DNA from 3 places in the Paenibacillus mucilaginosus 3016 genome. Region 2 is predicted to be linked to each of the others. Evidence: predicted binding sites of a transcription regulator. Region 2 holds the regulator's gene; each other region holds the start of a gene.
What was found. Region 2 encodes LexA, which represses DNA repair genes until DNA is damaged. Its sites were predicted from a motif close to CGAACATATGTTCG; they were not measured.
Positions count from the first base shown of each region.

Region 1: PM3016_RS26210 (WYL domain-containing protein) is a predicted target of LexA. The motif match lies at 3,356-3,369, and genes of this name have one in related genera.
Region 3: recA (recombinase RecA) is a predicted target of LexA. The motif match lies at 2,577-2,590, and genes of this name have one in related genera.

Region 1 covers NC_016935.1:6,379,862-6,390,482, reverse strand. The annotation lists gene PM3016_RS26250 (hypothetical protein) at 1-159, opposite strand, end outside; gene PM3016_RS26245 (spore germination protein) at 304-537, shown strand; gene PM3016_RS37585 (spore germination protein GerPB) at 541-762, shown strand; gene PM3016_RS26240 (spore germination protein GerPC) at 779-1,393, shown strand; gene PM3016_RS26235 (germination protein GerPD) at 1,390-1,575, shown strand; gene PM3016_RS26230 (spore germination protein GerPE) at 1,572-1,958, shown strand; gene PM3016_RS26225 (hypothetical protein) at 1,966-2,202, opposite strand; gene PM3016_RS26220 (VOC family protein) at 2,438-2,827, shown strand; gene PM3016_RS26215 (hypothetical protein) at 2,840-3,043, shown strand; gene PM3016_RS38845 (hypothetical protein) at 3,116-3,277, opposite strand; gene PM3016_RS26210 (WYL domain-containing protein) at 3,424-3,630, shown strand; gene PM3016_RS38840 (hypothetical protein) at 3,678-3,851, shown strand; gene PM3016_RS26205 (DUF3973 domain-containing protein) at 3,910-4,092, opposite strand; gene ybaK (Cys-tRNA(Pro) deacylase) at 4,468-4,938, shown strand; gene PM3016_RS26195 (ATP-dependent DNA ligase) at 5,025-5,936, shown strand; tRNA gene PM3016_RS26190 (tRNA-Val) at 6,009-6,081, opposite strand; gene PM3016_RS26185 (hypothetical protein) at 6,289-7,227, shown strand; gene PM3016_RS26180 (PilZ domain-containing protein) at 7,224-7,655, opposite strand; gene PM3016_RS26175 (hypothetical protein) at 7,871-8,098, opposite strand; gene PM3016_RS26170 (phosphotransferase) at 8,209-9,252, shown strand; gene PM3016_RS26165 (YfhH family protein) at 9,249-9,548, shown strand; gene PM3016_RS26160 (Crp/Fnr family transcriptional regulator) at 9,549-10,271, opposite strand; gene mobA (molybdenum cofactor guanylyltransferase) at 10,485-10,621, shown strand, end outside.
Region 2 covers NC_016935.1:3,592,437-3,603,057, forward strand. The annotation lists gene PM3016_RS15640 (methionine gamma-lyase family protein) at 1-1,218, shown strand, start outside; partial or broken gene PM3016_RS15645 (MerR family transcriptional regulator) at 1,347-1,761, shown strand; gene glnA (type I glutamate--ammonia ligase) at 1,881-3,218, shown strand; gene lexA (transcriptional repressor LexA) at 3,495-4,115, opposite strand; gene PM3016_RS15660 (LysM peptidoglycan-binding domain-containing protein) at 4,450-4,653, shown strand; gene PM3016_RS41375 (DUF896 domain-containing protein) at 4,890-5,006, shown strand; gene PM3016_RS15670 (aldo/keto reductase) at 5,025-6,026, shown strand; gene PM3016_RS15675 (hypothetical protein) at 6,038-6,556, shown strand; gene PM3016_RS15680 (HAD family hydrolase) at 6,643-7,437, shown strand; gene PM3016_RS15685 (1,2-dihydroxy-3-keto-5-methylthiopentene dioxygenase) at 7,641-8,186, opposite strand; gene metH (methionine synthase) at 8,488-10,621, shown strand, end outside.
Region 3 covers NC_016935.1:6,097,778-6,108,398, forward strand. The annotation lists gene rny (ribonuclease Y) at 1-303, opposite strand, end outside; gene PM3016_RS24880 (regulatory protein RecX) at 581-1,330, opposite strand; gene recA (recombinase RecA) at 1,454-2,503, opposite strand; gene PM3016_RS24890 (competence/damage-inducible protein A) at 2,686-3,933, opposite strand; gene pgsA (CDP-diacylglycerol--glycerol-3-phosphate 3-phosphatidyltransferase) at 3,977-4,558, opposite strand; partial or broken gene rimO (30S ribosomal protein S12 methylthiotransferase RimO) at 4,558-5,887, opposite strand; gene PM3016_RS24905 (YajQ family cyclic di-GMP-binding protein) at 6,069-6,560, opposite strand; gene PM3016_RS24910 (MSCRAMM family protein) at 7,063-7,923, shown strand; gene PM3016_RS24915 (helix-turn-helix domain-containing protein) at 8,622-9,521, opposite strand; gene PM3016_RS24920 (DUF3388 domain-containing protein) at 9,614-10,387, opposite strand; gene PM3016_RS24925 (hypothetical protein) at 10,487-10,621, opposite strand, start outside.

The DNA of each region.
Region 1 (10,621 bases), 2.8 Mb from region 2:
CGCCTGACGCAGCACGTCCTTCACGTAATTCTCCACCCAGGCCATCCCTTCACCGGCCTCCGGCATGCCGGCCTGGCCGGCAAACGGCATCCTGCCGCCAAAGAACTGCTCGAACTGCTTCCAATTCATCTCGAACGGATTGGGGTTCGGACCCTCCATATGTCATCAACTCCTCGCTGCTTCAAGTATATGACCCCGCGCACCAAAGCATGATTGCCTGCGGAGCGCTCCCCCGCCAAAAACATACTTGAAGGCACAGAATCATATACTGTATCAAATCCAATAACGGATAGGGTGTTGCTCATGCCGGCAGTCGTAGGTGCAATCAAGATTGTCAACGTCGGTACAGGCTCCGTAGTGCATATTGGCGACTCGATCCAAATCGCGCCGAACTCTGCGGCCAAAACCTTTGCCGGAGCAGGCTCATTCAATACGGGCGACGGACTGCGGATTTATAATATGGTCAGCACAACCAATACCTATGACGCGGACTTCGCCGATTCTACGATCACGTCGGCAGATAAGGCGGTGGTGTGAGTCGTGCAGCTGGTGATCCATCAACAGATCGTGATCCACCAATTGAAAATAGGGTCCGTGTCCAATTCATCCGTTCTGCAGATTGGAACGGCGGGCACCATCCGATCGCTGTCCAATTTATACAATACGGGCGGATTCACCGGGCCGGCTCCGGGCTTTGAAGGGGGGGCAAGCGGGGAGGAACAATCTCCCCTGCCTTTGGTTCCGCTGCCATCACCCAGGTGAAACGGAGGAATAATCGATGAACCTCATGACTCCCGAGTCGTACTTCCGAAAGCTGAACGAATACCTGGCTTGGCAGACGGACCGAATCCGCTGGCTGGAGATGCGGGTGGAATCCTTGGCACAGGAAGTGGAGACGCTGAAGAAACAGAAGGGGATTACCATCGAGAAAATCGAATACAATTTTGATCAGCTTAAGGTGGATACGCTCGAAGGAACGCTGAATGTGGGACTCTCTCCCGCGGGTCTTGGCGCGGCTTCCCTGGAGGATGCCACCGCGGGCGGGGAGACGATCCGCACGAATACCTCAAAGTCCGAGTCCTTCTCACGTATCCAGAAGAACGTTTTCGATTATCTGGAACGGTCCTGTCCGGCTGAGCTCAGTGAGCTCGAGCGCCAATACGGCGTGGAGTTTGGCAAGGATTTTCACAATATGATGATCGGTGATCTCCAGAACCAGGTGGGGCCAAGGATTGATCATTATCTGAAATCCGCAGGGGATCCAGAACAGCCCGAGCTTTCGGAGGAGCAGGAGAAGTGGGTCGAAACCCGGGTGATCGAAGACGTCCGCAGGGGGATGCAGCAGTATTTTGTGAAGAAGCAAGCTGATCTGAAGGGAGAGGGTGGGACATGAATCTGTTCGTGGACAACAAAGGGCTGCATGTGGGCAACGTACATATTACAGGGGTAGCGAGTGCTTCCCTGTTCTTGATCGGTGATGCGAACCTTATCCGCCTCTCCAGCGTGTTCGATACACCGCCTGAGTCGCTGATTATCGGTCCGCTGGAGCCCTTAAACCCGGAGGAGCCCGAGTGAGCAGCGGGATAAGGACCTCCGTCGTCGGAAGCATCCGGGTCATTGATATAGGCTATGCGTCCACGCTGCTGATAGGGGATCTGGTCGATTTTGCACCGGTCTCACTGGCTTTGGCCGTGCAGCGGGAAATCCCTCGTTATTACGGGAATGAGGGAAAGTTTGAAGACTTTCCCTTGTTCGTTATGCCGATTCCGCTGCCTTCCGAAGAGCAGCCCGTAAGCCTGACCGCAAGACAGACCTGTGCCCGGATCGAGGTGGACCGGGTTCGGATAACCGCCGTCTCCTCCTCCTCCATGGTTCAGGTGGGCTCGAACCGCTCCGTCCGGGCGGAATCCCGGGTGAAGCATATCCGGCAGCTGCTGCGGGCCCGCAATGACAGCTGAAGGCCGGTTATACGAGGTACTTGCCCCAGAGATGGAACACCGACCCGCTCTGGTACGGCGGAAACAGCTCGCCGGCCTCCCAGGATTCCACGATCCGTGAGGCACTGACCGGGTCTATGCCATGCTGAAGGAGCTGCTGGAGGGTATGAGCTTCGTTGGCGGGCCCGGGAACAGGAGAAGAGGGGGAGGCGCCGTATCCGGCCTCCGATGGAGCAAGAGCTCGAAGTATCGCATTACGGTTCATGGAGCAGCCGCATCCTTTCAGGGCGATTTCCCTAGGGAATCGCTGTTGGTTTTTCTACCACTATATGCCTGCAACAGCGGCGGGGTGCCCAGAAGCATCCTGCCCTAAAGGCTCATTGACGGCAAGCCGGGAGGAAGCTCAGGCGAACGACAGCATCCTCGGAAGGAAGCCGAGCCAAGGCCGGGTATGGTATAATACGGTGAAAACCAAGGGATATGAGAGGAGAGCTGGCGAAGTGGCACGCACCCGAATTGAGCACATCGGCATTATGGTCAAAGATATGGATACCTCCGTCGAGTTTTATGAGAAAGTGGTGGGCCTCAAGCTGAAGGACACCCTGCTTCATACGAACGGCGTCATCAAGCTGGCGTTTCTCGGCTTCGGCGAACAGGGGGAGACGGAAGTGGAGCTCATCCAGGGGTATAACGACGGGCTTCCCCAGGAGGGCAAGGTGCATCATCTGGCGTTCACGGTGGACGATATCGAAGAGGAGTTCGAGCGGATCGGGAAGCTGGATGTCAAGCGGATCGATGAGGACATCATCACGCTGCCGAACGGCTCCCGGTATTTCTTCTTCCACGGTCCGGACGGAGAGTGGATCGAGTTCTTCCAATCCACACGGTAAGGCGGGAGGGCCATGCTGCTCAGCAAACAGCAGAAGAAGCTCATTGTGGAGATTCTGATGAAAGAACGGCGGCGGCTGTTCTCCAGGCATAAGGGAGAACTGCTGGACCGGACGATCGCCGACCTGCTCCAGACGGTCCGCAATGAGGACATTAACATCACGGACCCGCGCGACAGCTCCATCGATTGGGGAAGCCGCGGCCGGCCCAAACGGTGACGGTACATAGCCAAGAACAAAACAAGAGGCGCCTTCTCCTAAGAGAGGTGCCTCTTTGCTGTATGCGCTGCTTCAGGCTCTGGGGATCAGATTGAGCTCCGCCGCCTGATCTTCGGTGAGAATGAATTCTTCCTTCGGCCAGAAATCCTCCTCAGGGTCCCGTCCGAACATCTTCAGCAGCTGCGGCCAGATCCCGCGCTGCATGGCTTCCTCCACGCTTATCATGATTTTCATAAGGATTCCCCCTGCTCTTAGCATCGGCGTTTTGTTAAGATATTACACCAAAATGAGCGGAATGTACCACTTGAAATACGAACGAATGTTTGGCATAATAAGATTACAAGAGAACGGGTGTTCTTGTTCCGGAGGAGGGATGGCTGTTGGAAGCCTGGATGCAGAAGTACAAGGGAAGCATGGTGGAGCTTATTTATTCCGATGGAGCCGAGCGCTTCACGAAGCGGGTCGTCCGGATTTTGTCGGTGCACGGAAGCTATGTATTGGCCTATTGTACGGAGCGCAGGGCCGTCCGCAGCTTTGCACTCGGAGGAATATTGGCATATCAGCCGCTCCGGGGCAGGGGTGCGTAGCTTGTCCTGCGGGATAGAGGCTGGGCCGGGGTAAGGAGCTGGAGGCAGTGAAGAGCAATCTGTACGATGAACTGAAGACGAACGGAAGAGATGAAGGGGAACGGCTGAGGCTGCTCATGATGGAGATCCGTTCCCTGCTCGAAGCCAAGAAGAAGCGGTCGCCGCTTGAGAAGAGGCGGTCTCTGCGTCCGAAGACGGTGCCGAAAGCCTGGGAAAGGTAAAGGGCGGCGGACGGGTTCGGCAGAGCGATGCGGCCGTGTCCTCGCGGGGAGGATGAGATCAGGCCGAGGTGGACTGCAGTACGTTTACGGGTGCGGGCGTCTCTGCGCGCTTAGAGAGCCGAACACACATACCGGCACGGTACAGGTTGTCATGAACGTAATGGAAGCCTGTCGTAAATACCATGTGATCCGGGGACGACTCGGACGAATGCAGCTGTTTGCATACGATGCAATAGTACATAGGGGTTGTCTCCTTTTATTCACATTATGACAATTATAGACAAAGTGTATGCTTCAGGAAGGTGCAGTATGACACATATTTAAAGAACATTGGATGAAGCGGTTATTCTCCCTTACCCTCATTCGACAAACCTGAATCGGTGAGGGGCAGGAAAATTGTCGAATCATAGGAAGATTGTGTAATTTTCTGGGAACAAGGACAAGATCCGACAGATTGTACCCATAGACGGCGTACGGGCTCATGCTTCGTACGCTGTTTTTTGGCTGCCAGACTGCATGAACACAGCAGACTGCAGGACGCCGGGGAGATTATGGTATGATAGGGGGAAGCGAGGAAAGGGAATGAACTGAGAAGAAAACAAGAGAGGGGATTCCTGTGGCGTCCAAAACCAATGCCTGCCGGCTGCTCGATCAGCTGAGGGTGGCGTATACCCTGCATGAATACACATGGGAGGAGGAACAGCTGGACGCGGGGACGGTAGCGGCCAAAGTGGGTCTGCCGGCGGGCCAGCTGTTCAAAACGCTGGTGCTTCGAGGTGATAAGACCGGCGTGCTGGTCGTCTGTATCCCGGGGGACCAAGAGCTGGATCTGAAGAAAACGGCGGCCGTCAGCGGCAACAAGAAGGTCGAGATGGTGCCCGTCAAAGAGATCCAGGGACTGACCGGATATATCCGCGGGGGCGTATCGCCGCTCGGTATCAAGAAGGCTTATCCGCTGTATCTCGACCGGAAGGCGCTCGCCCTGGACCCGGTCAGCATCAGCGCGGGACGCCGGGGAATGCAGATCTTCCTTGCGGGAGAAGCGCTGGCCTCCGCCGCGGAGGCCGTGGTCAGCGAGCTCACCTAGCGACGAAGGCATAACTGTATTCAAGGGAGGCGCCTGAAGGAGCAAGGAGGCGGGGGAGGAATCCCCCGGAGAGAGGAGGAGCATCCATGCTGTTGACGGCAATCGCCCCGATGACGGCTGAGGCGGCGGGCGAGCCCTTCGATGACGAGGCGTTCCTGTTCGAACCCAAGTGGGACGGAGGGCGCCTGCTGCTGCACAAGCAGGGGGAACGCTGCGAGATCTATACGCGAAGCGGGCGCATCGTGACCGAGAAGCTGCCGGAGCTGCGGGAGGCTCTGGCGGACCTCCCGGTCCGCTCCGTCCTCCTCGACGGCGAGGGCATCGTGCTGCGCGGCGGCCGTCCCGTCTTCGACGATTGGGCGTACCGGCTGCGGATCAGCCAGGCCGCCAAGATCCGTACCGCCCGCCAGACGCATCCGGTCGTCTTCGCGGCCTTTGACGTGCTCTGCACGGACCGGCCGCATCTGGAGGAGCCGCTGACGCAGCGCAAGGCCCGGCTCGGGGAGCTGCTGCAGCGAGGCGGCGGGATCCTCACGCCTACCGTGTCGGTGGAAGCCCAGGGCCGCCGGCTGTACGAGCTGACGGCCGCGCAGGAGCTGGAGGGGATCGTGGCGAAACGCAAGACCTCCCTCTACATACCGGGCCGCCGAAGCTCCGATTGGATCAAGATCAAGCACCCGCGCCTGATCGACACGGTCATCCTGGGCTGCCGCTCCGAGCCGTTTGAGCTGGTGGTCGGCCTGCAGTTCCGCACCGTGAAGAACAAACCGGTGGGCCGGGTCTCCAAGGGCCTCACGGTGGAGGACCGGGATCGCTTTCTTCAGGCTGCCCGGGAGCTGCGTGTGCGGCAGGAGGGAGGGGTCCAGTGGATTGAGCCCCGGTTGTGCTGCCGGATCTCATACCGGGACCGAAGCGAGATGCACCAGCTCGAAGATACGGAATTCTTAGCCTTCCTGTGGGATAAGCAGCCGGAGGAATGTGTATGGCCCTATACGTAAGATTTGGGGCGCAGCCGGTACATGAGAACAGAAGAAAAAACCTCTTCGAGAATCGAAGAGGTTTTTTCTTGATGACCTGTACTGGGCTCGAACCAGTGACCCCCACCCTGTCAAGATGGTGCTCTCCCAGCTGAGCTAACAAGTCATAATAGGAACGGATCAAATCTGATCTCGTTTTGCTTGGGACGATTCTTATCATATCAAGGGAGCTCCCCCTTGTCAACACCTCTATATATTTTTTGTAAAGATTCCCTGCCTGAGGGGAACAGGCTGTGACGGTTCGCATAGGTTTCGCCGGAATCGTTATGCTATAATTACAGGAAAACCAAGCCTCTGAAGGGAAGGGAAGCGCATGAGAGACTTTCGTTGGGGAATGGAACCGCAGCTCCCGGCTGATTCGGCCGAGTCTATAGAGAAGGAAACGCTCGATTGGGGGGAAGCGGAGTGGGGGACCCACCGGTACCATATCCGGAGGCTGATTCATGACACCATCGCGCAGCTCGGTCCGCGCGAGAAGGCGGCCGTGCTGGGCGCCGGGAATCACGGCGATGTGGACCTGCCGGATGTCAGCACGCAGTTCCAGGGCCTGACGGTGCTGGACACGGAGGACAACGTCCTCGAAGAGGTGCTGGAGTCCACCGGCAGCTCCGCCGCAGGACGGATCAAGTCGCTGACCCGCGTGGATTATACGGGGCTTGATCAGATCTCATTCTATGAACGGTACGAAGAGCTGCTCAGCGGCGGGGCGCCGGCGGACAAGCTGATCGCGTTCCTTCGGGACAGCGCCTTTGAAGCCAGGCGGATCGAAATCATGCCGCATCTCAAGAAGTCGTTCTCGCTCGTCGTATCTTCGGGCGTGCACACCCAGCTCTTCTATGCGGATGCTCTGGCGCAGTTCCACGGTTATGTGGAGCAGTATACCGAGGCGGAGCGGAAGGCGGTCATCGAAGCGATCCGGTCGCTCCGAAATTCACTCGTAACAGCATACAATCAGACGCTGCTGTCTCTTCTGAAGCCGGATGGGCGGATCGTCGTGTGGACCGAGATGATTCTGGTCGACGAGAGCAAGGAAGAAGTGATGGAAGAGCTGAACGGGAAGACGCTGGGCTCGGAGCGGACCGCTTATCTGTTCTCCGTCTTCGGCAAGTACGGGATCGATGCGGCGGTGCTTGGCCTGAAGGATCTTCACGACAAATTAAAAACGGACCAGCTGCTGTTTCGCAGCTGGTCCTGGCATACGGAGTCGGGCAAGCGGTACCTCGTGGCAGGCATGTCCGGCCGGGCCCGTTAGAAGGGGCCGAGTCCTTCCAGTTCCTCCTCGGGCACGAAGCTGCAGGAGGAGAGGACGGGACTGCGGCGCAGCTTGATCGACAGCTGATTGATCACGCTGGCGAGAGTCGCGGTATCCTGCTCGTCCAGCGAGAACTGCGCACAGTACTGCGGATGGCCGCCCGTATCCACCGTACGGACGATGACGCCAAGGGGCTTGTAATCCCTCCCGAGCGCAGTGAACCGCAGCTCGACCAGCAGGTGCTTCTCATCAGGGAGCGGGTCGGTTGCAATGAACCGGGCTCCTCCCGCCGAGAGGTCCAGCAGGGCCGTCTTCATCGTGCGGGTCACCGTATGGCTGTCATGAACACCGACCATGCGCAGCTCGGCGCCCAGCGGCCGCTGAAGCTTCAGCCGGAAGAAACGGCGTTTGTTGGGTTGTTCGCTCATGTGGCGGACCGTCCTTCCTGATTGTTCGGATGGGGAATGGTATGTCTACTATACCGCATGCCGTTCATCGCGGGCAATCGGTAAAATGATAGCATGAAAGGAAACAGGATCATCGGCCTCACCGGCTTTAAGGACAAAAGGGCGGTTATCCGAAATCTAAGATGACAGAATCGGGCCTGGTGAGATATAAATGCTTAAATATGAAAAAACCGCTCTTAGTAGAGCGGCAGTTGAACGCTGCTGCGGGCTTTAGAGTCGTACAGGACGGCGTTGTTGCCGATGACTTCGATATGGTCGATCTCTTGGATCGGAGGGCAGGACGGCATCGACTGCTTCAGCTGCGAACTTTCCAGCACGGTCAGGAGCCTTGGAATCGCTTTCTGGTCACTCGAAATGAATCGAACGGGAATTTTGCGGTCGCCGATAATGAGTTCAGTCGTCATCGGAATCTATTCCTCCCTTTCCTCTTCGGATAATTCTATTATACAATAGTTCTAGCAAAAAACGATCCTAACTTTGTTACATAAGGTGACATGAATCGAGGGAATAGGACATGTTCTGCACATCCGAGGAGCGAATAAGCTCGATCCTTGCCAAATACTTCACAAGCCCGTCATGGATTGTCGAAGAAAAAGAGAGCGGTGTCAACAACACGACCCGATACATACGGATGAACGGGGCACTCTATGTGCTCCGCATCTATGAAAATCATGCGGACGAGCAGAAAGCGGCGTTCGAGCACGCCGTGCTGCGGGCCCTGGGCGAAGCCCGTCTGCCCTATGCCGTACCGCAGCCCTGTCTGTCTCTGGAAGGCGGAACGTATGTATTCTCAGGGGACGGCAAGCTGGCCGTGCTGTTCCATTACATCGAAGGGGAGCGGGCGGAGCTCGACATTCCGGAAGTGGCCCTGGCGGCCGGCGAAGCCGTAGGACAGCTCACGGCGGCACTGGAGCAGGTGAAGATTGCCGATGCCCCTGCGTACGAGCCTTATTATGACATTTACCATGTCCATCCGCTGGTAAGCCGGGAAGTACTGCGGACATGGCTGGAGGAGATGAGCGGCCGGGGCATGAAGGACGAGGCGGAAAGCGTCCGCAATGCATTGGACGGGCTGGAGCAGTCACTGCCGGAGCTGCTTCAGCTGCCGGTACAGCTCGTACACTCCGATATCGTGTACGGCAATATGCTGGCCTCCGGTGACCGGATCACCGCGGTCCTGGACTTTGAATTCGTTACGCCGGATTGGCGTGCGATGGAGCTTGGCGTCTTCCTCGCCGAGCTCTTCCCGCCGGACCGCCTCGGTTCGCCGGAAGCGGAAGAGGCCTGCTGGCAGGCGGCGGAGCGGGCGCTGGAAGGCTACGGCCGGGCAGCCGGCTTGACGGAGGCGGAGCTTCAGGCGCTGCCGCAGCTTTTGCTGCTCCGGCGGCTGGTGCTTGTGCCGCACTTTCTGGGCCGCAGCCTGGCGGGCGTGGAGGCGGAGGACCGGGCGCAGTATTATCTTGCAGGCTTCGCCAAAATTCAGCGCCTGATCGCGGAGCACGGGCTCCGGCTCACGGCGCTGGCGGAGCGTTATATTCGGAAGGAGCGGCAGGCATGAAGAAACTGTACAGTCAGATGACACGCGAAGAAATTGAACACGAAATGAAGAGGCTCCGCGAAGAAATGGAGCAGGCCGAATTCCCAAGCCAGAAGGCCGTGCTTGAGAGCAAATATGAAACGGCGAAGTCCTATACACTCGATCCTGCGGATTTCCCGCCGGGTCTGTATAAAGTGCACAACGTGCAGCTGCCGTTTCATGTAGTCTACCTGAACGGCATTATGGCCTGGGGAACGCTGGACGGCCGGGAAGAAGCCAGCTTCCCGATCTCGATGCTGACCCGCTTCCAGGCATAATCAGATGCGGCACATGTCCAGCGGGCAGTTTTCGCACTGGCAGATGTCCCTTAGATAGGAGAGATCCTTGACGATGGTATACCCGCCCTCGAGGGTGACGACATCGGCTTTCTTGAGGTCGCTGAGCATCCGGTTCACGCTCTCCCGGGTGGAGCCGATCATCTCGGCCAGCTCCGTGTTCGTTACCTTGCGGGTGATGCGGATGGCGTCGCCCTGCTTTTCCCCGTAGGAGTTGCACAGACGGATCAGCGTGGAGCAGAGCGCACCCGGCTTGCCGAACATCATCAGGTCGCGGAATTTGGTCTGGGTCATCCGGTGCATGAGTCCCATCCATTTCATGAATTCCACGGCAAGGTCGCCATGCTGCCAGAGGAGGGTGTCCAGATCCTTCTGCTGGATGGCCCCGATGACACTGTCTTCCAGCGTCTCGGCATTGAAGCTGTGCAGGGAGGCCTGGAACGGATCCAGCTGGCCGAAGAGGTCTCCCTCCCCGTGGGTATAGAGAATAAAGTGTTTGCCGTCACCGCTGTCCTTGGTGATGCGCACACTTCCGCTTTTGACATAGTACAGCTTATCAGCCGGATCGCCTTCCCAGAAGAGGTGGTCACCGGCTTTTACGTTCATCTCGTACATGGTTGCCTTGAGCCGGTCGAGGTTCTGTGAGGAGAAGCACTCCGAGTTCGCTTTATGGCGGATCATGCCGCCTTGTTTGGTGTCTGTCATGATGGTTCTAGCACCCTCCTGCTCTTCCTGGGATCCCCGGGCTGTAGCTCTTTCTTCTTAAGATACCCCAATTTCCCGGGCCTTGATGTGACGCTTATCACGTCAGGCGAACTTTTCCTGCGGGGGCTGTGACCGTTGTGACAGGCAGTCCGCGCGAAAGACGGTATAGTGGGAACAGGATTATTTTCGAAGCCAGAGGAGGAAACGAACAGCATGATGACAGGAATCATTCTGGCGGGCGGTGCCATGCGGCGGTTAAGAGGAAGGGAAGCGGGTCTGCTGCCTTACGCGGAGGGCACGATCCTGGAGCGCCAGCTTCAGGTGATGGAATCCTGCTGCAGCGAGATCAT
Region 2 (10,621 bases):
GAGGAGCAGATTCAGGGGAAACTGAAAGAGATCGACGGGATCATCGACCGCAACCAGTGGAAGGTGATCTCCGCTTTTCAAAAACACAAGGTCAGTGACTTTCATTTTGCCGGATCGACAGGATACGGTTATAATGACAGGGGCCGCGAAGTGCTCGATCTCGTGTATGCCGACGTGTTCGGCGCCGAGGCGGCACTGGTGCGGCCGCACTTCGTTTCGGGCACGCATACCATCTCTACCGCGCTCTTCGGGGTGCTGAGGCCCGGCGACGGACTGCTGATGATTACAGGGCGTCCGTACGATACTCTGCATAAAGTGATCGGCAAGCAGGGGGACGGGCTCGGCTCGCTGCAGGACTTCGGCATCGGCTACGACGAAGTGCCGCTGCTCGACGACGGCAGACCGGACTACAGCGAGATTGCCCGCCGCATTACCCCGCAGACGAAGGTAATCGGCATCCAGCGCTCGCGCGGCTACTCTTGGAGGCCTTCGTTTACAGTGGAGCAGATCGGCGAGATGGTCCGGTTCGTCAAGGAAGTGCGTTCGGACCTTATCGTGTTTGTGGACAACTGTTACGGGGAGTTTACGGAGCTGCGGGAGCCGACGGAAGCGGGGGCGGACCTCATTGCAGGCTCGCTGATCAAGAACCCGGGCGGGGGCCTGGCGGCATCGGGCGGATACATAGCGGGAAAATCGAAATACGTGGAGCTCGCTTCTTACCGGCTCACCGCACCGGGTATCGGCGGGGAGGTGGGCGCGATGCTGGGGACGACGCGTTCGATCTACCAGGGGCTGTTCCTTGCGCCGCATCTGGTGGGACAAGCGGTCAAGGGCTCGGTGTTCGCCGCTTCGGTGTTCGAGCAGCTTGGATTCGTTACGCATCCCCGCTGGCAGGATCCGAGGACGGATCTCATCCAGGCTATCCGGTTCTCCGGACCGGAGCATCTCATTGCGTTCGTGCAGGGAATCCAGCAGGCCGCTGCGGTGGATTCGCATGTAGTGCCTGAGCCTTGGGACATGCCGGGATATGAGCATCCGGTGATCATGGCTGCAGGCACCTTCATCTCGGGCGGGTCGCTGGAGCTGTCGGCGGATGCGCCGATCAGAGAGCCCTACATCGCCTATATGCAGGGCGGACTGACTTATTCCCACTGCAAAATGGGGGTGCTGACGGCCCTGCAAAACATGATCGACCGGGGGCTTCTGCCGGAAATTTGACAAGTGGTCAAAAAAACGTTTTCTGTAATTTATGCTGACATATGGCACAAACCTAACACAACTTGACACGTTTCGCTCCTAAGGTTACAATAACGGTAAGGTTCCTTCAGCGTTTAGGAGTGATGGGCATGACTGATGAAATACGCAGAAATATGGCACTTTTTCCGTATCGGCATCGTAATGAAGCTGACCGATCTCACCGCCAGACAGATTCGTTATTATGAGCAGCACGAATTGATTATCCCGGCACGCACCGGCGGCAACCAGAGGCTTTATTCCTTCAATGACGTCGAGCGTCTGCTGGAAATTAAAGACTTGATCGAGAAAGGCGTCAACATCGCCGGGATCAAGCAGGTTCTTCTTCCGGTTGACAAGGATTCGGAGGATGCGACCATTCTCAATGAGCAAACGGAAGTCAAGCGTCGGGAGCTCACCGACTCGCAGCTTCACAAGATGCTGAAGCAGCAGCTGCTCGGCGGGGGCAAGCGTCCGAACCAGGTATCGCTGATTCAAGGCGAACTTTCGCGCTTTTTCCGCAAGTAAAACGTTCGGCCGGGGCAGCCGCGGTACCGCTTACTTTCTATGGCTTAGGCCTGAGGCGGTGCCCGGATTCTCCGTTAATATGCATTTCATGATACATAAGTCTAAGGAGGAGATACACAGTGTCGGACAAGAACTATACCAAAGAAGACATTCTGCGCATCGCGAAGGAACAGAACGTCCGCTTCATCCGGCTTCAGTTCACGGATCTGCTCGGTACCATCAAGAACGTGGAGATTCCCGTAAGCCAGCTGGAGAAAGCACTCGACAACAAGATGATGTTTGACGGCTCGTCCATCGAGGGTTATGTGCGGATTGAAGAATCCGATATGTACTTATATCCCGATCTTAGTACTTGGGTGGTGTTCCCTTGGGTTACGACGGACCGTGTGGCCCGGTTGATCTGCGATATCTATCTGCCGGACGGCCGTCCGTTCCCGGGCGACCCGCGCGGCATTCTGAAAGCGGCGCTGAAGGAAGCCGAAGAGATGGGCTATACGTCCATGAACGTAGGTCCGGAGCCGGAGTTCTTCCTCTTCAAGACCGACGAGAAGGGCAATCCGACGATGGAGCTGAACGACCAGGGCGGCTACTTCGACCTTGCGCCAACGGACCTCGGCGAGAACTGCCGCCGCGAGATCGTGCTCACGCTTGAGGAGATGGGCTTCGAGATCGAAGCGTCCCACCACGAAGTGGCTCCCGGCCAGCATGAGATCGACTTCAAATATGCCGATGCGATTAAAGCGGCCGACCAGATCCAGACCTTCAAGCTTGTGGTCAAGACGGTGGCCCGCCAGCACGGGCTGCATGCAACCTTCATGCCGAAGCCGCTGTTCGGCGTGAACGGCTCCGGGATGCACTGCCACCAGTCGCTGTTCCGCGGCAACGAGAACGCGTTCTACGACGAGAGCGACAAGCTCGGCCTGAGCACGGTGGCCCGCCAATACATGGCCGGAATCCTGAAGCATGCCCGTTCTTTCGCGGCAATCACGAATCCGACCGTAAACTCGTACAAGCGTCTGGTGCCTGGTTACGAAGCTCCTTGTTATGTGGCCTGGTCGGCGAGCAACCGCTCCCCGATGATCCGTATCCCGGCTTCCCGCGGCCTCAGCACGCGTGTGGAAGTACGCAACCCGGATCCGGCTGCGAACCCGTACCTTGCGCTGGCGGTCATGCTCAAAGCGGGCCTCGACGGCATCAAGCACAAGATGCAGCTGCCGCCTCCGACGGACCGCAACATCTATGTAATGACCGAAGACGAGCGCGAAGAGCAGGGCATTCCAAGCCTGCCGCTGAACCTGAAGCAGGCGCTTGATGAGATGCTTCGCGACGATGTGATCTGCGATGCGCTTGGCGATCACGCACTGGCCCACTTCTACGAGCTCAAAGAGATCGAGTGGGACATCTACCGCACCCAGGTTCACGCTTGGGAGCGCGAGCAGTACCTGACGCTGTACTAATATGAGAAGAAGGCCGTTCAGCCTCCGGAGCATCCGGCGGGCGAACGGCCTTTTTGTTGTTTGCCGGGAAGCGGCCTCGGGTTGAATTTCATCAGACAGATGAGCTGACTTGAGGCGATGGCGTTCAATATCGGAAAGTAAAACTCGCATTGCTTGTTTCTGCCATCTGATATTTCTCATAGAAGCGCTTTTCCTTAAAGAACGGTGAAGCCGTTTATCTCAGGTAACAGGGCAAAAAAATACGGACCGGCTGAGGGCCGGTCCGAAAAGGTACAATTAGTGAATGTTGCGGAATACGCCGATAACTTTGCCGAGAATCGTTACGTTCTTCAGCCGGAGAGGCTCCATAGTCGGATTCTCGGGCTGGAGGCGGATGTGGTCGCGCTCCTTGTAGAACGTCTTCACCGTAGCTTCGTCATCCTCGGTCATGGCTACCACGATCTCGCCGTTCGTTGCGGTCTGCTGCTGCCGGACGATGACGTAGTCGCCGTTATGGATCCCGGCTTCGATCATACTCTCGCCGATAACGCTAAGCATGAACACATTGTTGTCGCCGACATAATGGCTTGGGAGAGGGAAGTAATCTTCAATGTTCTCCGTCGCCGTGATCGGCACGCCGGCGGTAACCCGGCCGATCAGAGGCACGTGGGCGACCGATACGGCATAGGCGCCGTCCCCCATGGAGCCGTCGAGAATCTCAATGGCGCGCGGCTTGGTCGGGTCGCGCCGGATCAGCCCCTTCTTCTCCAGCCGTTCCAGATGGCCGTGTACGGTAGAGCTGGAGGCGAGACCGACCGCTTCCCCGATCTCCCTGACGGACGGGGGATAGCCCTTATCTTTCACTTCGTTCTTAATAAACTCCAATATTGCCTGCTGCCGGGAGGAGATCTTGCTCATGCCATATCACTCCAATTGTTGGTAATCGATTAGTAGAATTATAACACAGAACCGGAGTTCGTACAAACATTAGTTCGAGAAAATCCGTTGACACAAACGTGTGTTCGTGATAAATTGAATTCAGAACAAAAAGAGAACAAATGTTTGGGAGAGGATGTCGGTTATGGTACAGAACACTGCACTGATCGGACGAGCTTCTAATGAAAGTACATATCGGAGTCGGGAGCGGGCGTCCCGAACTCAACATAATAATAAGCGAACATACGTACGTGCTGCAACAATGGGTTTCATAGTGGTTCTCCTTCTGGCACTGCTCGGAGGACTTTCGGCCTCCGTGTCCGGTCAGGATGTGCACGCAGCCGGCACCGCTCCGGAAGAGCACGAATTTGTATATGTGCACCAGGGGGATACACTTTGGGAGATCGCTTCGGAATATGCACCGGATGAGGACATCCGCGATTACATAGATGAGATCAAGAAGCTCAACGGATTGAAGTCTTCCGCCCTACAGACAGGACAGAAGCTGCTCCTTCCCTAATCTGCTCCGGAAGCCCTCCGGTTTCCTTCCGAACTCTTGACAATCCCTACTCGGAATGTCAAAGTATTAATGATACAAGCCTGCCCGCTGCAGCCCGAATCGTGTGCTGCGCCTGGCGCCTCGGCTTACCAATTTCGGGAGGAACGGCATGAGCGAATCGGAACATGATGTAAGAGTCAAACGCATTAACGAACTGGCCCGCAAAAGCGAAAGCGGAAGGCCTCACGGATGAAGAGATGGACGAACGCAACGAGCTTCGCCGCAAGTATATCGACTCTTTCAAATCCAACCTGCGCACACAGCTTGAGAACATCAAGTTTGTCGACGAAGAAGAAGGCGAAGGGAAGAACTGAGAGGGGTAGAGGGCGGCTATGGAATATCGTGTGCTTGGCCGGAGCGGCATTCTGGTTTCCGAACTTTGTCTCGGAACCATGACGTTCGGCAATACGACGAACGAGCAGGATTCGATAGAGATGATCCACCGGTTCCTGGACCGTGGAGGCAACTTCATTGATACGGCTGACGTTTATGTAGGCGGGAAGTCCGAAGAGATTGTCGGCCGGGCGATCCGCGAGAAACGCAGCGATGTGATTCTGGCGACCAAGGTTCGCTTTCCGACCAGTCAGGATATTAACCATGTAGGCCTATCGCGCAAGCATATTCTCGATGGGGTGGAGGCGAGTCTCCGCCGGCTGAATACCGATTATATCGATCTGTACCAGCTTCACGTATGGGATCATGTTACGCCGATCGAAGAGACGCTGCGCACCCTTGACGACCTGGTGTCCGCAGGCAAGGTGCGGTACATCGGCTGCTCCAACTTCCTTGCTTATCAGCTGATGAAATCCCTGTCGGTCAGCGACTTCAACCGGTATGCGCGGTTTATCTCCATCCAGCCGCAGTACAGTCTGGTTTGCAGGATGATGGATCGAGAGATGATTCCGCTCTGCCTGGAAGAGAACGTCGGAATCATTCCGTGGGCGCCGCTTGGCGGTGGATTCCTGACCGGACGGTATGTCCGCGGTGAAGAACCAACGGAAGGCCGGCTGTCGGCCAAGGCGGGGGAGAGCCGCTGGGAGCTTCGCAATACGGAGAAGAACTTCCGCATCCTTGATGAGGTTAAAGCCATTGCCAGGGAAACGGAAAAGTCACCTGCTCAGGTTGCCTTGAACTGGCTGATCCGTAAGCCGGGCATTACATCGCCGATTTTCGGAGCCAGTACACTCGAACAATTTGAAGACAACATGGGAGCGCTTGGCTGGAAGCTGTCTTCAGAGCAGTGGACAAGGCTGGACCAGATCAGCGCACTTGATGAAGAATATCCGCAGCGCTTTATCGAGAAGTTTCGCCGGAAGAGTACAGATGAGAGATAAGGGGTTCGGTCATGTCGCGTAAGTGGTCACGAATGGTTCGTAAGAACACCAAGGTAACAAACGTTCAGCGCAAGAAGAGCGGACAGGGGCTTATTTCGTCGGACTTCGCATCCGCCGATCAAGCCAAGACATTCCGGGGCCGCAGCTGGGTACTGCCCATGCTGCTTGTGGCTACCGGTGTTTTTTGCTTTATTGCTTTCCGGGGCCAAGCGGCTACGGATGATTTGTACTGGGTCACCGGGGCGAGCTACATCGGTCTTGCCGTGCTCATGTTTTGGCTGCGCAGGCCGTTCCTACGTATTGGCAAGGACGCAATCACCTCCCGCCGGTTTGGCGGGGACCGCAGCCTGAAGGCGGAAGATATTCAAGAGATTGCCGTGAACAAGGATGCGATCGTCATCTCCATGAAGGGCAAAGCCGCCCGCTGGGCTTTCTCCCGGGTCTATCACCAATTCCCGGTTGACGAAACCCGGCCTCACCTGGTCGAGTTCGCCCAGCGTCATGGCATTGCGCTGCAGCAGGAAGCCTAAGCCTCAGGGGCGAGGGGATATGGAGTGTTAAGCTTTTAGAAGCAAAGACAGATAGCTAACCATATGGGGGAAAGAGGACTGTAGACATGGGAATCAAAGCTGTTCTTTTTGACTTGGACGATACGCTGCTGTGGGATGAGCGCAGCGTGCAGGAAGCTTTCCGGGCTACCTGCGAAGAGGCATCCCGAGTGACCGGCGTCGATCCGGTGAAGCTGGAAGAAGCCGTACGCAGGGAAGCGAGGGCTCTCTATGAGTCGTACGAGACCTTCCCGTTCACGAAGATGATCGGGATTAATCCGTTCGAGGGACTCTGGGCGAACTTCACGAGCGGGGAGCAGGAAGAATTCCGCAAGCTGGAGGCCCTGGCACCGGGATACCGGACGGCTTCCTGGACGCGTGGACTTCTCGCGCTCGGGATCGACGATCCGGAGCTCGGCTACCGCCTTGGCGAGCTGTTCCCAGCCGAACGCCGCAGCCGTCCGATCGTCTATGAAGAAACCTTCGAGGTGCTCGATTCCCTTAAGGGCCGCTATCAGCTGCTCCTGCTGACCAACGGATCGCCCGATCTACAGAAGGAGAAGCTGGCCGGCGTACCGGAGCTGGTTCCTTACTTCGACCATATCATCATTTCGGGTGAGTTCGGCCGGGGCAAGCCGAATCCGGCGATTTTCGAGCATGCGGTCAGCCTGCTCGGGATCAAGCCGGAGGAAGGTCTGATGGTGGGCGATAAGCTTACGACGGATATCATGGGCTCGAATGCCATCGGCATGCGCAGCTTGTGGATCAACCGCCATGAGATCACACGCACCGACGAGATTATTCCTGTTCATGAGATCCGTTCCCTCCGGGATATTCAGGACATTATCGATTCGATCGCCTAATCTTGCACTTATTCGGCTTGAACCCAGCTTCGCCCAACCGGGCGAAGCTTTTTTGGCATACCAGCAAGTATCTCATGAAGCTCGTTTCTGCCGCGCGTGGTCCTTGAGGGAGGCTGGGCCCATTATCTTGATCTGTCCGTCCAAAAGAAACAGCCTCTGCCGAAGCAGAGGCTGTACCGTAATTGATTTTTGGTAAGGCTGACTTATTGAGCTTTTTGGAACGCAGGGTCGTCGTAAGGATGAGCGATCCAGCCTTCCGTCTCGATGAACAGGCGGACGGCAACGATCTTGCGGTTCTCCATCAGGGTGAAGAAGTGGGCTTTGTGCTCCGGTACGGAGATCACGTCGCCGGCTTCCAGCTCAACGTCGAAGTATCCGACATCGTCGGTGCCTTTGATGATGAAGATGCCCCGGCCTGCCGTAATGGCCCGCACTTCATCTTCCGTGTGGGTGTGGACGGACTCGAATTTCTTCAGCAGCTCGTCCAGGTTCGGTGTAGCGTCGGAGAGGGCGATAACATCCCAGGTTTTGTAACCGCGGCGGCCTGCAAGATCACGGATCTCTTCGTCGAAGGTGGAGAGGATCTGTGCCTTCTCTTCGTCGCTCAGCACGAACTTCTCCTGCAGCTCGGCCGGCAGCTTCGCTGCGTTCCAGTGCTCATACAGAACCTCTTGCTTATCTAAGAACGATCTCACATTCTCTTCGCCGGAGATGCGCTCGCCTGTGTTGCGGATGCGGATTTCTGCCATATTCATCCCTCTTTCGTCAGTTATGGTAAGTATAGATCAGGAAAAACTTCTCTTCCTGTATTATAGTGGAATCAAGTTCGTCTGTCGATGTCTAAACCGCATAAATCCGATAGGATATGATGAAGACTTCGTGAAATCGGATGATTCCTTTCTTTTCAATGGGGACGCTTTCTGATAAACTATGGGTTAAACTATGCGTGAAGGCCCCTTTGCGGCCGCAGCGGATGCATTACCACAGAGAAAAGCAGGACTGTCCTTCCGGGTCGTGAAGGAAAAGGACGGCAGGGGAAGGGGATCAGTAATGAGCAAGCCATCACTGCAGGAGCAGCTGAAGAAAAAAATTATGATTCTGGATGGTGCGATGGGCACCATGATCCAGCAGGAGAATCTTACGGAAGCGGATTTCGGCAGCGAGGATCTCGACGGCTGTAATGAAATTCTCGTGGTTACCCGCCCGGATGTCATCCAAAAAATCCATGAAGCGTATTTTGCCGCCGGTGCGGATATGGTGGAAACGAATACGTTCGGCGCGACGAGCGTGGTTCTGGCGGAGTACGATCTGCAGGACCGCGCTAGAGAGCTGAACCTGGCTGCGGCCAAGCTGGCGATCGAGGCAGCCAACAAATACAGTACGCCGGAGTGGCCGCGCTACGTCATCGGAGCCATGGGCCCGACGACCAAGACGCTGTCCGTAACGGGCGGTGTAACCTTCGACGAGCTCGTTGAGTCGTACCAGGAGCAGGCCGAGGCGCTGATCGAAGCGGGCGTGGATGCGCTGCTGCTCGAGACCTCGCAGGATACGCTGAACGTGAAGGCGGGCTCCATCGGGATCCGCAGCGCGTTCGACAAGCTGGGCGTGAAGCTCCCGCTTATGATCTCAGGCACCATCGAGCCGATGGGGACGACGCTTGCCGGCCAGAACATCGAATCTTTCTACGTCTCGCTGGAGCACCTGAACCCGGTCTCATTCGGACTGAACTGTGCAACCGGCCCGGAGTTCATGCGCGATCACATCCGTACGCTCTCGGAGATTGCGGGTACGGCGGTGTCCTGTTACCCGAACGCGGGTCTGCCGGATGAGAACGGTAAGTACCATGAGTCGCCGGAATCGCTGGCCTTGAAGCTGGCGGGCTTCGCCGAGCAGGGCTGGCTGAACATTGCCGGCGGCTGCTGCGGTACGACGCCGGATCATATCCGCGCCATGGCCGAGACGCTGGGCAAGTTCGAGCCGCGCAAGCAGGCCGGGGTGCACCCGCCGGCCATTTCGGGGATCGAGACGGTATACGTCGAGCCGGACAACCGGCCGATCATGGTCGGGGAGCGGACGAACATCTCCGGTTCGCGGAAGTTCAAGCGCCTGATCAAGGAAGGGAAGTTCGAGGAAGCGTCGGAGATCGCACGGACCCAGGTGAAGAACGGCGCCCATATCATCGACATCAACCTGCAGGACACGGATATCGACGAAGCATACGCGATCAACGAATTCCTGCCGCAGGTCGTCAAGAAGGTCAAAGTGCCGCTGATGATCGACTCCACCTACGATCATATCATCGAGCTGGGGCTCAAATACTCGCAGGGCAAGGCGATCGTGAACTCGATCAACCTCGAGGACGGCGAGTCGAAGTTCGAGGCGATCGTTCCGCTGCTGCACAAATACGGCGCGGCGGTTGTCATGATCCTCATCGACGAGCGCGGTCAGGCGGTTTCACGTCAGGCGAAGATGGAAGTCGCAGACCGTGCTTATGAGCTGCTGACCAAGAAATACGGCATGAAGCCGCAGGATATCATTTTTGACCCGAACATGTTCCCTGTCGGTTCCGGTGATCCGCAGTACATCGGCTCCGCCGTGGAGACGATCGAGGGCATCCGGATGATCAAGGAGAAGTATCCGGAGACGATGACGATTCTGGGCCTCAGCAACATCTCCTTCGGTCTGCCGGATGCAGGACGTGAGGTGCTGAACTCGGTGTACCTCTACCACTGTACCAAAGCCGGACTCGATTATGCGATCGTCAACACCGAGAAGCTGGAGCGCTACGCTTCGATTCCGGAAGAAGAGCGCGCGCTCGCCGAAGAGCTTATTTTTAATACGAATGATGACACGCTGGCGAAATTCGTCGCTTATTTCCGCGTGAAGAAGGTCGAGAAGAAAGAGAAAATCTCCAACCTGACCCTGGAAGAGCGTCTCGCTTCCTATGTGGTGGAGGGAACGAAGGAAGGCCTGATCCCTGACCTGGAGGAAGCGCTGAAGAAGTATGCGCCGCTCGACATCATCAACGGACCGCTGATGAAGGGGATGGAAGAGGTCGGCCGGCTCTTCAACAACAACGAGCTGATCGTGGCTGAGGTGCTGCAGAGCGCCGAGGTGATGAAGGCCTCCGTCGCCCATCTCGAGCAGTACATGGAGAAGGCGGACAGCGCGGTCAAAGGGAAGA
Region 3 (10,621 bases), 2.5 Mb from region 2:
TTTTTTATCCAGCGACTCCTCTTTTTGCAACAATCGTCTCTCTTGTCGTTGTGTTTCATTCCGACGTTCACGAATGTCTTTTTCAGCTTCGGTTCTCAGCTTGTGAATTTCATCTTTCGCTTCGAGAACCGTCTCTTTTTTCAGTGCATCCGCCTCTTTGCGAGCATTTTCAACGATCTGTGCGGCAGCTGATTCAGCACTTGAGATTTTCGCTTCTGCAAGGGACTTGCGGATAAAATAACCGATCCCGAAGCCAAGAGCACCAACTAAGAGAGAAATCAAGATCGTGAGGACTGGGTCCATCCAGTTCACCTCCCTCGTTGTTTCTCCAAGGGGTAAGCTTGGGATAATGTGGTTTTTTAATCCATTCTGCTAGCATGGGATGCCTGGGGCTTTCCATGAACCGGAAGTTCGGAGCGCCTCCGCGGACTGCTGAAAGAATGCGCCGGGCAGGCGGCAACCTTTCAGAAAAAAGTAAAAATTGGCGATTTTACTTTCGAATCCTCCCTGGGCTGTTAGGGCGGATTCTTGGCGTATAATGAATATACATGATTATTTTAGCTTTTGGCTAAGAAGCTTGTCAAGGTGTACCCCATGGATCGCCGGATTCCTCCGGCTCCTCCCACTCGCTTTCATCGGTATGCCGCGGCAGTCCGCTCAGCACCCGGCTGACGACAGAACCCGGGTAGCCGCGCCGCTGCAGGAACCCGGCGATTTTGCGGCGGGCCTTCAGCGGGTCCTTGCGCATCTCGCCCGCATACCTTTTCTCCGCCAGCTGGCGGGCCATCTCATACTCGGTCTCTTCGTCGACCTGGGCAATCGCTTCCTGAATCTCCTCTTTGGCGATCCCCTTCTGCTGAAGCTCCTGCTTGATGAAGTGGCGCCCCTTCTTCTGGGACACGATACGCTGCTTCGTCAGCATTTGCGCGAATTCCGCGTCGTTCAGATAGCCTTCCCGACGCAGCCTGTCGACGGTTCCGGTGATGAGCTCCGGACCGTAGCCCTTCAGCTTGAGCCGGCTGCGGATCTCGTGCACCGACCGGAGACGGCTGGAGAGCAGCCTTACCGCATCGAGGTAAGCCCTGTTCTTCTCCTCCTCGGACAGAATGCGGACCAGTGTTTCGGTGTCGACTTCCGCCCCTTTGAGCAGATGGTGGCGGATCAGCACATCCTCATGCACCGAGAGGGCGAACGCTTCGTTTATGTAAATGTTGTAGCGGTTCTTCGTCCGCTTCTGCTGTTCCACTTTGGTAATGATCCCCCCCTGGGGCGGGGCTTGCTCCTCGTTCCCATCCATTCCCTTTGCATTCGTGCCGTTGTTCTCTTCCACGGGTTCCCCTCCATCGAAAAAGGCAAAAAGCACCTACCCCTTCGGAGTAAAGGTGCTTTGCCCCGGCTTGATCTGAGCGTGGCCGACCGCCGTCCAAAGGTCATCCCTTGGAGCAGGCAGATCTTACTGCTCGAACAGTGCCAATTCTTCGTCTTCTTCCTCGTCATCCGTATTCGGACCGACCACGGCGGTCAGGTTGCTGTTCTCGCGGATCTTCTTCTCGATGACCTCGGCTACCTGAGGGTTCTCCTTGAGGAACTGCTTGACGTTCTCGCGGCCTTGGCCGAGACGGTCGTTGTTGAAAGAGTACCATGCGCCGCTCTTCTGGATGACATCCATCTCGGTCGCAATATCCACGATGCTGCCTTCACGGGAAATGCCTTCCCCGTACATGATGTCGATCTCCGCCTGCTTGAACGGAGGCGCGACTTTGTTCTTGACGACCTTGATCCGCGTGCGGTTACCGACCATGTCGTTCCCCTGCTTGATCGTCTCGATCCGGCGCACGTCCAGACGTACGGAAGAGTAGAACTTCAGGGCGCGTCCGCCCGGCGTGGTCTCCGGGTTACCGAACATGACGCCGACCTTCTCACGGAGCTGGTTGATGAAGATCGCGATCGTCTTCGACTTGTTGATCGCACCGGACAGCTTCCGGAGCGCCTGGGACATCAGACGGGCCTGCAGACCGACGTGGGAATCCCCCATCTCGCCTTCGATCTCCGCCTTCGGCACGAGCGCCGCAACGGAGTCGATAACGATAATGTCTACCGCGCCGCTGCGCACGAGCGCCTCGGCGATCTCAAGCGCCTGTTCGCCGGTATCCGGCTGGGAGAGCAGCAGCTCGTCGATGTTGATGCCGAGCTTGCTTGCATACAGCGGATCCAGAGCATGCTCCGCATCGATGAATGCGGCCGTACCGCCGTTCTTCTGTACTTCCGCGATGGCATGCAGCGCCACCGTCGTCTTACCGGAGGATTCCGGTCCGTAGACTTCGATAATTCTACCGCGCGGAAAGCCGCCGATCCCAAGGGCAATATCCAGGGCCAGGGAGCCGCTCGAGATGGTCTCCACCTGCATGTGGGTGGATTCCCCGAGTTTCATGATGGACCCTTTACCGAACTGCTTCTCGATTTGACGGAGGGCGTTCTCCAGTGCTGCGCGACGATCTGCCAAACAAATCACGTCCTTTTTTCATATTAAGTACCACCCGCAGGTGATTTATAAACGAAAGTGCGGTAAGCATTCCCGAACATACATTCGGTCGTGGTGCAAAAGAAAAACCGTAACACGACATTCAGAAATGTTACGGTTCTTCCGTTACAACCTATTATACTTGATTTTACCTGTGTTAGCAACTAGATTTTGATCTTTTTCCAAAGGTGGTAGAGTGCGGTTTTGGAAGCCCGCAGCTTGATGGTCTCCCGGTTGCCGGACAGATTCAGCGTGACCACTTCGGTCTCCGCATCCCGTTCGGCAATCCCGACGTAGACCAGGCCGACCGGCTTCCCTTCGGACTCGGCAGGCCCCGCTACGCCCGTCAGGGAGAGCGCATAATCGGCATCCGCCAGCTTCCTTACGTTCTCGGCAAGGAGCCTTGCCGTCTCCTCGCTGACCGCCCCGGGGGCGTCCGGTCCTTCGAGCTGCTCCATCGGCACGCCGAGCACCTTGTTCTTCACCCGGTTCGTATAGCAGATGACCCCGCCGGCGAACGAATGGGAGCCGCCCGGCACGGCGGTCAGCAGATCGCTGAGCTGGCCGCCTGTGCAGCTCTCGGCGACCGACAGCGTCTTGTTCGCGGCGGTCAGCAGGCGGAGCACCTCAAGCTCCAGCGTGATGTCCTCGGAAGCGTAGACATGATCCCCGAGCCGGGTACGGATCTCCCGCTCGAGCGGCCACAGCTTCTCCGTCGCCTGCTCTTTCGAAGCGGCCCGCGTCGTGAGGCGCAGGGCGACCTCGCCCTCTTTGGCATAAGGGGCGATCGTTGGATCGGTCTGGGCCTGGATGAGATCGATCAGCGCATGCTCCAGGAAGGACTCCCCGATGCCGGCGAACTTCATCATCGTGGAGAACAGCGGCTGCACGCTGCCCATCCGGTCCGTGAGCCAGGAAATCACATAGGTATCGAACATCGGCTTCATCTCTTTGGGCGGGCCCGGGAGCAGAATATAGTGCGTCCCGTCCTGTGTTACGGCGTTGCCGACGGCAAGGCCCGTGTCATTGGGGAGCGGGTCTGTGCCTTCCAGCATGTAAGCCTGCCGGATATTGCTCTCCACCATGGTGATGCCCCGGGTACGGAACAGGTTCTCCATGTAGTCGTAAGAAGGCTGGTGAATCACCAGCTTCCGGCCCAGCACCTCGGCCAGCACGTCCTTCGTCAGGTCGTCCTGTGTGGGGCCAAGCCCCCCCGTGCAGATGATAAGGTCGGCGCGGGATTTCGCAACAGCCAGCGTCTCTTTGATCCGGTCTACATTGTCGCCGACGACGGTCTGATAATAGACTCCCACCCCAATGTCGGCGAGGCCTCTGGATATGTACTGTGCGTTCGTATTGACGATTTGGCCCATCAGCAGCTCGGTACCGACGGCAATGATCTCTGCTTTCATAGTCAGATGGCCTCCGGTTTCGGCGGGATACGTGCTCCTGCAGTTATTGATCGCTGAAGTTGATCACATGCTTGTTCTTGACGAAATAGTCGATACCCGAATAGATCGTAATGATGGCGGCGATCCAGCTCGCAATCTGGTCGAACGGGAATTGGATCAGCGCAAACGGAAAATTGTTGATAAGCAGTGCAATGATGGCCGTAATCTGGGCCGCTGTCTTCCATTTGCCCCATTTGCTGGCCGCCAGAACCACGCCCTCCAGCAGGGCGATCTGCCGCAGGCCCGTGATGGCAAACTCACGGGAGATGATGACGATGACAATCCAGGCATCGACCTTGTCCATCTCGACGAGTGAGATCAGCACCGCCGATACCAGCAGCTTGTCGGCCAGCGGATCCAGCAGCTTGCCGAGATTCGTGACCAGCTTCCGCTTCCTGGCGATATACCCGTCCAGCGAGTCGGTGCTCGCCGCCACGATGAAGATCAGGGCGGCGATAATCTGGTTGTAGGTGATGCTGAACTGCTCGATGCGCACATGCGGGAACTTGACGTTGATGAGCAGGAACAGCATGATGATTGGCACCAGAAAAATTCTGGCCAGGGTAATCTTGTTGGCCAGGTTCATTACGCTACGACCTCCCCGGAGAAGTCAAATTCAAAGGAATGGGTGATCCTCACTTTCGCGATGGAGCCGATGGCCAGTTCCCTTCCCCCTACGAACACTTCGCCGTCAATCTCCGGCGCATCGAACTGCGAACGGCCCACATAGACGTCGTTGCGCCCGTCGTACTTCTCGATAAGCACGTCGATGACCTGTCCGATCCGTCCGCTGCCCCGGCTGCTCGAGATCTCGCGCTGAATCTCCATCAGCACGTTCGCCCGGTATTCCTTCACCTCGTCCGGAACCTGATCCGGCAGGCGGGAGGCCGGCGTATCCTCTTCCTTGGAGTAGGTAAAGACGCCGAGACGGTCGAACTGCACGTCCTGGATGAAGGACTTCAGATTCTCGAAATCCTCCTCGGTTTCGCCGGGGAAGCCGACGATGAGCGAGGTGCGCAGCGAGACGCCCGGAATCCGTTCGCGGATTTTCTTAATGAGCTCTCGCGCATCGCGCTGGCGGCCCGGACGGCGCATCCGCTTCAGAATGCTGTCGGAGCTGTGCTGCAGCGGCATGTCGATATACTTGCAGATCTTCGGGTTATCGGCGATAACATCGATGAGCTCATCCGTGAAGAAGCCCGGATACGCATAGTGAAGGCGCACCCACTCGATGCCCGGCACCTCGCTGACGCGGTTCATCAGCTCGGGAAGCTTGAAGCCGTCGTAGAGATCCGTACCGTAATTGGTCGAATCCTGGGCGATCAGCGAGATTTCTTTCACGCCCTGCGCCGCCAGCTGCTGCACTTCCTCCAGGACCGATTCCATGCTGCGGCTGCGGAACTTGCCGCGCATGATCGGAATGGAACAGAACGTACAGGCGTTATCACAGCCTTCCGCAATTTTGACGTAAGCGGTATAGCGCGGCGTCGTCAGCCTGCGGGGCAGCTTCTGCTCGTAGTTAAAGACCGGGTTGCCGACATACACCGGCTTGCTTCCTTGGAGCGCTTCGTCGATGATCTGGTTGATGTTGTGAAAATCCCCCGTGCCGACGATCCCGGTCGATCTCCGGCATCTCCTTCAGCAGCTCTTCCTTGTAACGCTGGGTGAGACAGCCCGAGACGATCAGCGCTTTCAGATTGGCGGTCTGCTTGAGCTCCGCCATGTCCAGAATCGTATTGACCGACTCTTCCTTCGCCGCATCGATGAAGCCGCACGTATTTACGATAATGATCGTGGCTTCTTCTTTCTCCGAGACCAGCGAGTATCCGCGCTCATGCACCAGTCCCGACATGATCTCAGAGTCGACCAGGTTCTTCTCGCAGCCGAGCGTGACCACTTTTACTTTCTCCGTCATAACTTTCCTCCAAGCTGTCGCGTTTGCGTCTCTCTTTCAGGGCAACCGATTCGTTTACAAGTAAAACAATGGTAATACCCAGTATAATATAGGCTCCCAAAAGGTGTCAAAACCGGAAGGAGGAGCCCCCGAGGCAGCTGCCCCGGCAGGTTCCTCCCCCTCCGCCCCGCACCCGGGTCCTTTAACGGAAGTTGATAAACTGCAGGTCCAGCGGCAGGTCCGCCTTGCGCAGCATCGCCATCACCGCCTGCAGATCGTCCTTGCTCTTGCCCGTCACCCGGATCTGGTCGCCTTGAATCTGGCTTTTGACCTTCAGTTTGGAATCGCGGATCATGATGTTGATCTTCTTGGCGTTGTCCTGGTCTACTCCCTGCTTCACCTTGATCCGCTGGCGGACGGTGCCGGAAGAAGCGCCCTCGACCTTGCCGTACTCGAGGTTCTTCAGCGAGATGCCCCTCTTCGCCATCTTCGACTGAAGAATATCCAGCACGTTCTGAAGCTTGAAGTCGTCATCGGACACCACGACAAGCTCTTCCTTGTCGAGGGTGATGCTGCTCTTGCTGCCCTTGAAATCAAAGCGGGTCGCAATTTCCTTCTCCGCCTGGTTGATGGCGTTGTTCATCTCCTGCATATCCAGCTTCGATACGATATCAAATGAATTCTCGCTGCTCATGCTCATGCATCCTTCCTTTTCCGTTCAGTTCCATTTCATTCTAACAAAATAATCCCAATGATGCGAACAGTCCGCAGGGTATTTTAAACTCCTTATAAATATTGAAAGTATTTTTGAGAGTGCATTATTTTCATGGGGTGATTTTGGGTTTTGTGAGCGCGCATGTGAGCATATACAATCCGTTAATTAACTCAATCTCTTTCACTCTGAAACATATTTCTCTCAATTCTCATTCTACCCTGATTTTGGGATTATTAAAATGCTTGGATTCAGATCCCTGCCAGTCTCAAAATAAAGTTTCTGATCGGTACCGAGTATTTGCAGGGACACGTCACGGATCGTCAACAAGCGCCGCGGTGATCATGCTGCGACCGCGTTCCCGATGAGGCGCTGCATTCGCAGTTTGTTGTTGTTCTTCTCTGATTAGACGTTTAACCGTTTCGGGCAAAGAGCTCCCCTGCATAGGATAGTTATACAGAGAATTACTTAAGGAGGCGGTATCGTGGCGATAACAGATCGTTATACGCTCAGCCCCAGTCCGTTGATCGAATTGAACGGACGTGAAGAGGAAACGGTTAATATGACGCTTCAGGCTGCGCCCGATGCTGACACAGGGATTGTTTCAGGAATTGTGCGGCTTGGGAATGGCACCCCTGTTCCCTCTGCAACAGTCATGCTTTTCACGCAGACTGGTGAGCCGTTTGAACATACAAGCAGTAATGCTGCCGGACGGTTTATTTTCCCTCGAGTGCCTGTGGGATCTTACTTTATCACCGCAATGGAACCAACCTACTTAACACCTGTCCGAACGTCTATTGCAGTCTTAAGGAATCGTACAGCCGAAGTTGAAATTATTATGCAAACTGATCCGAACGGACAGAAAAACGCTATATTCGGAACAGTGCGAACGACTGTCGGGGGAGAGCCGCTCAGTGATGCTACAGTAGAGCTATTTCAAACAATTGGGGCGTCACAGCTGCTGGCAGGCATTGTTTCAACCAATTCTGAAGGACAATATTTATTCGCCGATTTAGATTCGGGTAATTTTTTTATAAGAGCAAGTAAGGCCGGTTATTTATCCAACCAAAGTGCTTCAACAGACTTGACCAATCGGGACTATACCCCTTTAGATCTTATCCTGCCAGCCGACCCAGACCAATTAACTGGCACGATTAGTGGGATTATTACCGATAGCGGAACGAATAATGCGATTCCCAATGCAATCGTAGCGCTCTACACAATTGCCAACGGCACTGAATCTATAGTAGATATCTCAAGGACTAACGCCGGTGGATTTTATGGCTTCGGCGACCTGCCAGCGGGAACGTATCGAGTAAAAGCAACCGTTCAGGTCGAGACTTAGCATGAAGACCATTGAGCATACATTATCCGTAACGAGTGAGCCGATTACACTGAACGCTAATGAACATGTCGTTGTGAATCTGTCGTTACCTAATAATCATGACCCACATACACGACATAAAAGCAAAAAGAAGCTGCGAAAAAGCAAGCGTCCTTCTCTGAAGAAAAAGAGGCGGCCGATAGGACGATCTATTACCGTTTCATTCCAATTAAAAGTTAGGTGTGGGACTGCACTATTACGGCAACGGTATAAACTATTTCTGGCAGCCAACCGTTGGGGCAAAATTGACCGAAAGAGAGTACAACTAAAATGGGTTCGGTCACGTAAATGCACTAACCCGAAATGTTCCATGAATCCAGTGACACTTCGAACATCCTTAGAGGTAAAACAACGTACAAATTTAATCATGAAGAAAAACCTCAAAATGAAGTGTTAGGATACCAACCTTGTTTAAAACCAATAATGCTACGTCAAAAAGCCTCCGGGTAATTGAACTGGAGGCTTAATCATTTTATTTTCCAGCCACCCTAAGTTGGCATAAAATCATTGCTTGCGGCAGAGCCGGTTACTTTACTTACAACTCGTCGAATCTATGGGTATTTTTTTCACAACCCCTTCTTAAGCTAGACAAAAAGACACCTTCAGCACAAAGCGTCCGCGTGTCTTGGGTGTCCTTTTGGGGTTCTTCGCTGCTTGCGTTACGGAGTGGCGGCCGAAGCCTGGGCAAAATCGAGCTGGATCTTCTTCACGTTCGCCACGTCGCCGACAGCCACCGGCGTACCGTTGACGACCAGATCGACCGCGCTTGCCTTGCCGAAGATCAGAAAGCCCGAAGTCGTAAGCTCGTACGTCTTCGTCTCCCCGTTCTTATATGTTCCCTGGTCGACGGTTGTGCGCTTGCCGCCCTGAAGCTGATCGACTTCAAGCCAGCAGGCGTCGCCCTTGATCGTGATCTGGATGGAGAGTTTGTCCGTGCCCGTTACCGTATAAAAATCGGTCCCCCGTTCGCTCTTCGCCAGCTTCACCTCGGCGGCAGACGCGGGCGTCGGAGCCGGATTCGGTGCAGGCGTGGGAGCCGGAGCGGGTGCAGGTACAGCTCCTGCCGCATTCTGCGTCACATTCCCGTTCTCCGTACCGGGCTGCGGAGCAGCCGGAGGAGGCGCGGCATCATCGGTGATCCGGGCCGGCAGATCCTCGCTTGCCCCGCTCGTGCCTTCGTAGTTTTTACTCACAAAATAATAGCCGAGGCCGAAGATGAGAACGACAAAGGAAATCAGCATGGCGCTCGACGCCCATTTGCTGAACCTCTCGGAGTTGCGGGAGGTCCGCTTGCTGCGGATCGGCTCGATATGTTCAGGCTCGGCGGCCGGAATGTCGCTTTGGTACATGCTCAGCACTTCGTTCGGTTCGAGTCCCACCGCCTCGGCGTAACTCTTGATAAAGGCGCGGACATAAAAGTTGCCCGGCAGCACTTTATAATTGCCGTCCTCGATCGCCTCGAGATAACGCTTGCGGATTTTGGTGGTCTCCTGCAGATCTTCCAGCGATATTTTTTTATCCAGACGGGCTTTCTTCAGAAGCTGGCCTAATTCAGACATGGGGTCACCCCTTCCCTTCATGTTGCCGGGCGGCGTCCAATCCGCCGCCCCTATATGTGTTATCGGAACCCGGAGCGTGCCTGCGGCAGGGCTTAGTAATCGTCGAAGCCCCCGGTGAACGCCTCGTACGAAATCTCTTCTTCGGGATTGTTGCGCAGTTCCACGATGCAGTCAAAGTGCTCGTATGTAAATTGGGACTCCCGGATAAAGATATCCGGATGCTCGATCACTTTGGTCGAAGGCATGGCCATGATCTCCTGCATGAGCGAATGGTGCCGTTCGTTGGAGCGCAGCGTCGAGACGATGCCGTCGATGATGAACACGTTATTGGCGTTCATTTCGTCCTCGGACAGCTGGCTGCGCACCGTTTGGCGGAGCAGAGTCGAAGACACGAAGGTCCAGCGCTTGCCGGAGCAGACGCTGCCCGCGATGATCGATTCGGTCTTGCCTACCCGCGGCATTCCCCGCAGACCGATCACCTGATTGCCTTCGCGCTTGAAGAGCTCACCGAGGAAGTCGACCAGCAGCCCAAGCTCGTCCCGGGTAAACCGGAACGTCTTGCGGTCATCGGAATCCCGTTCGATATAACGGCCGTGACGGACGGCCAGAATATCAACCAGTCTCGGCGTGCGAAGAGCCGTTATAGTTATATTATCCACTTTTTTGAGCATTTTACCCATAAGTTCAATTTTTTCTTCATCTTTGGTCTGCAGCAGCATCCCGCGGGTCCGGTCTTCGACACCGTTGATCGTCACGATGTTGATATCGAGCATCCCCATCAGGGAGGCGATGTCGCCGAGCAGGCCGGGACGGTTCTTATGTATCTTGTACTCCATGTACCACTGCTTGATTTCATTCGATTCCATCGTCATTGCATCTAAGCTCCGTTCTGTTCATGATTGGGGTCCCGAATCATTTCTACAATATTCGATTCATTCCTCCCCGGTTGGGGCGGTATTTTCGGATTAATTTTTGACGATCCTCGCTTCGCTCTCCGTATAAGGCTGAATGCCCGGAGTCCACGCCTGGCCGTCGATCGCTCCCTGAAGAAGCGTTAGAATGCCGTTCCACTGCAGCTGCACGGTCGTGCCGCCCATATT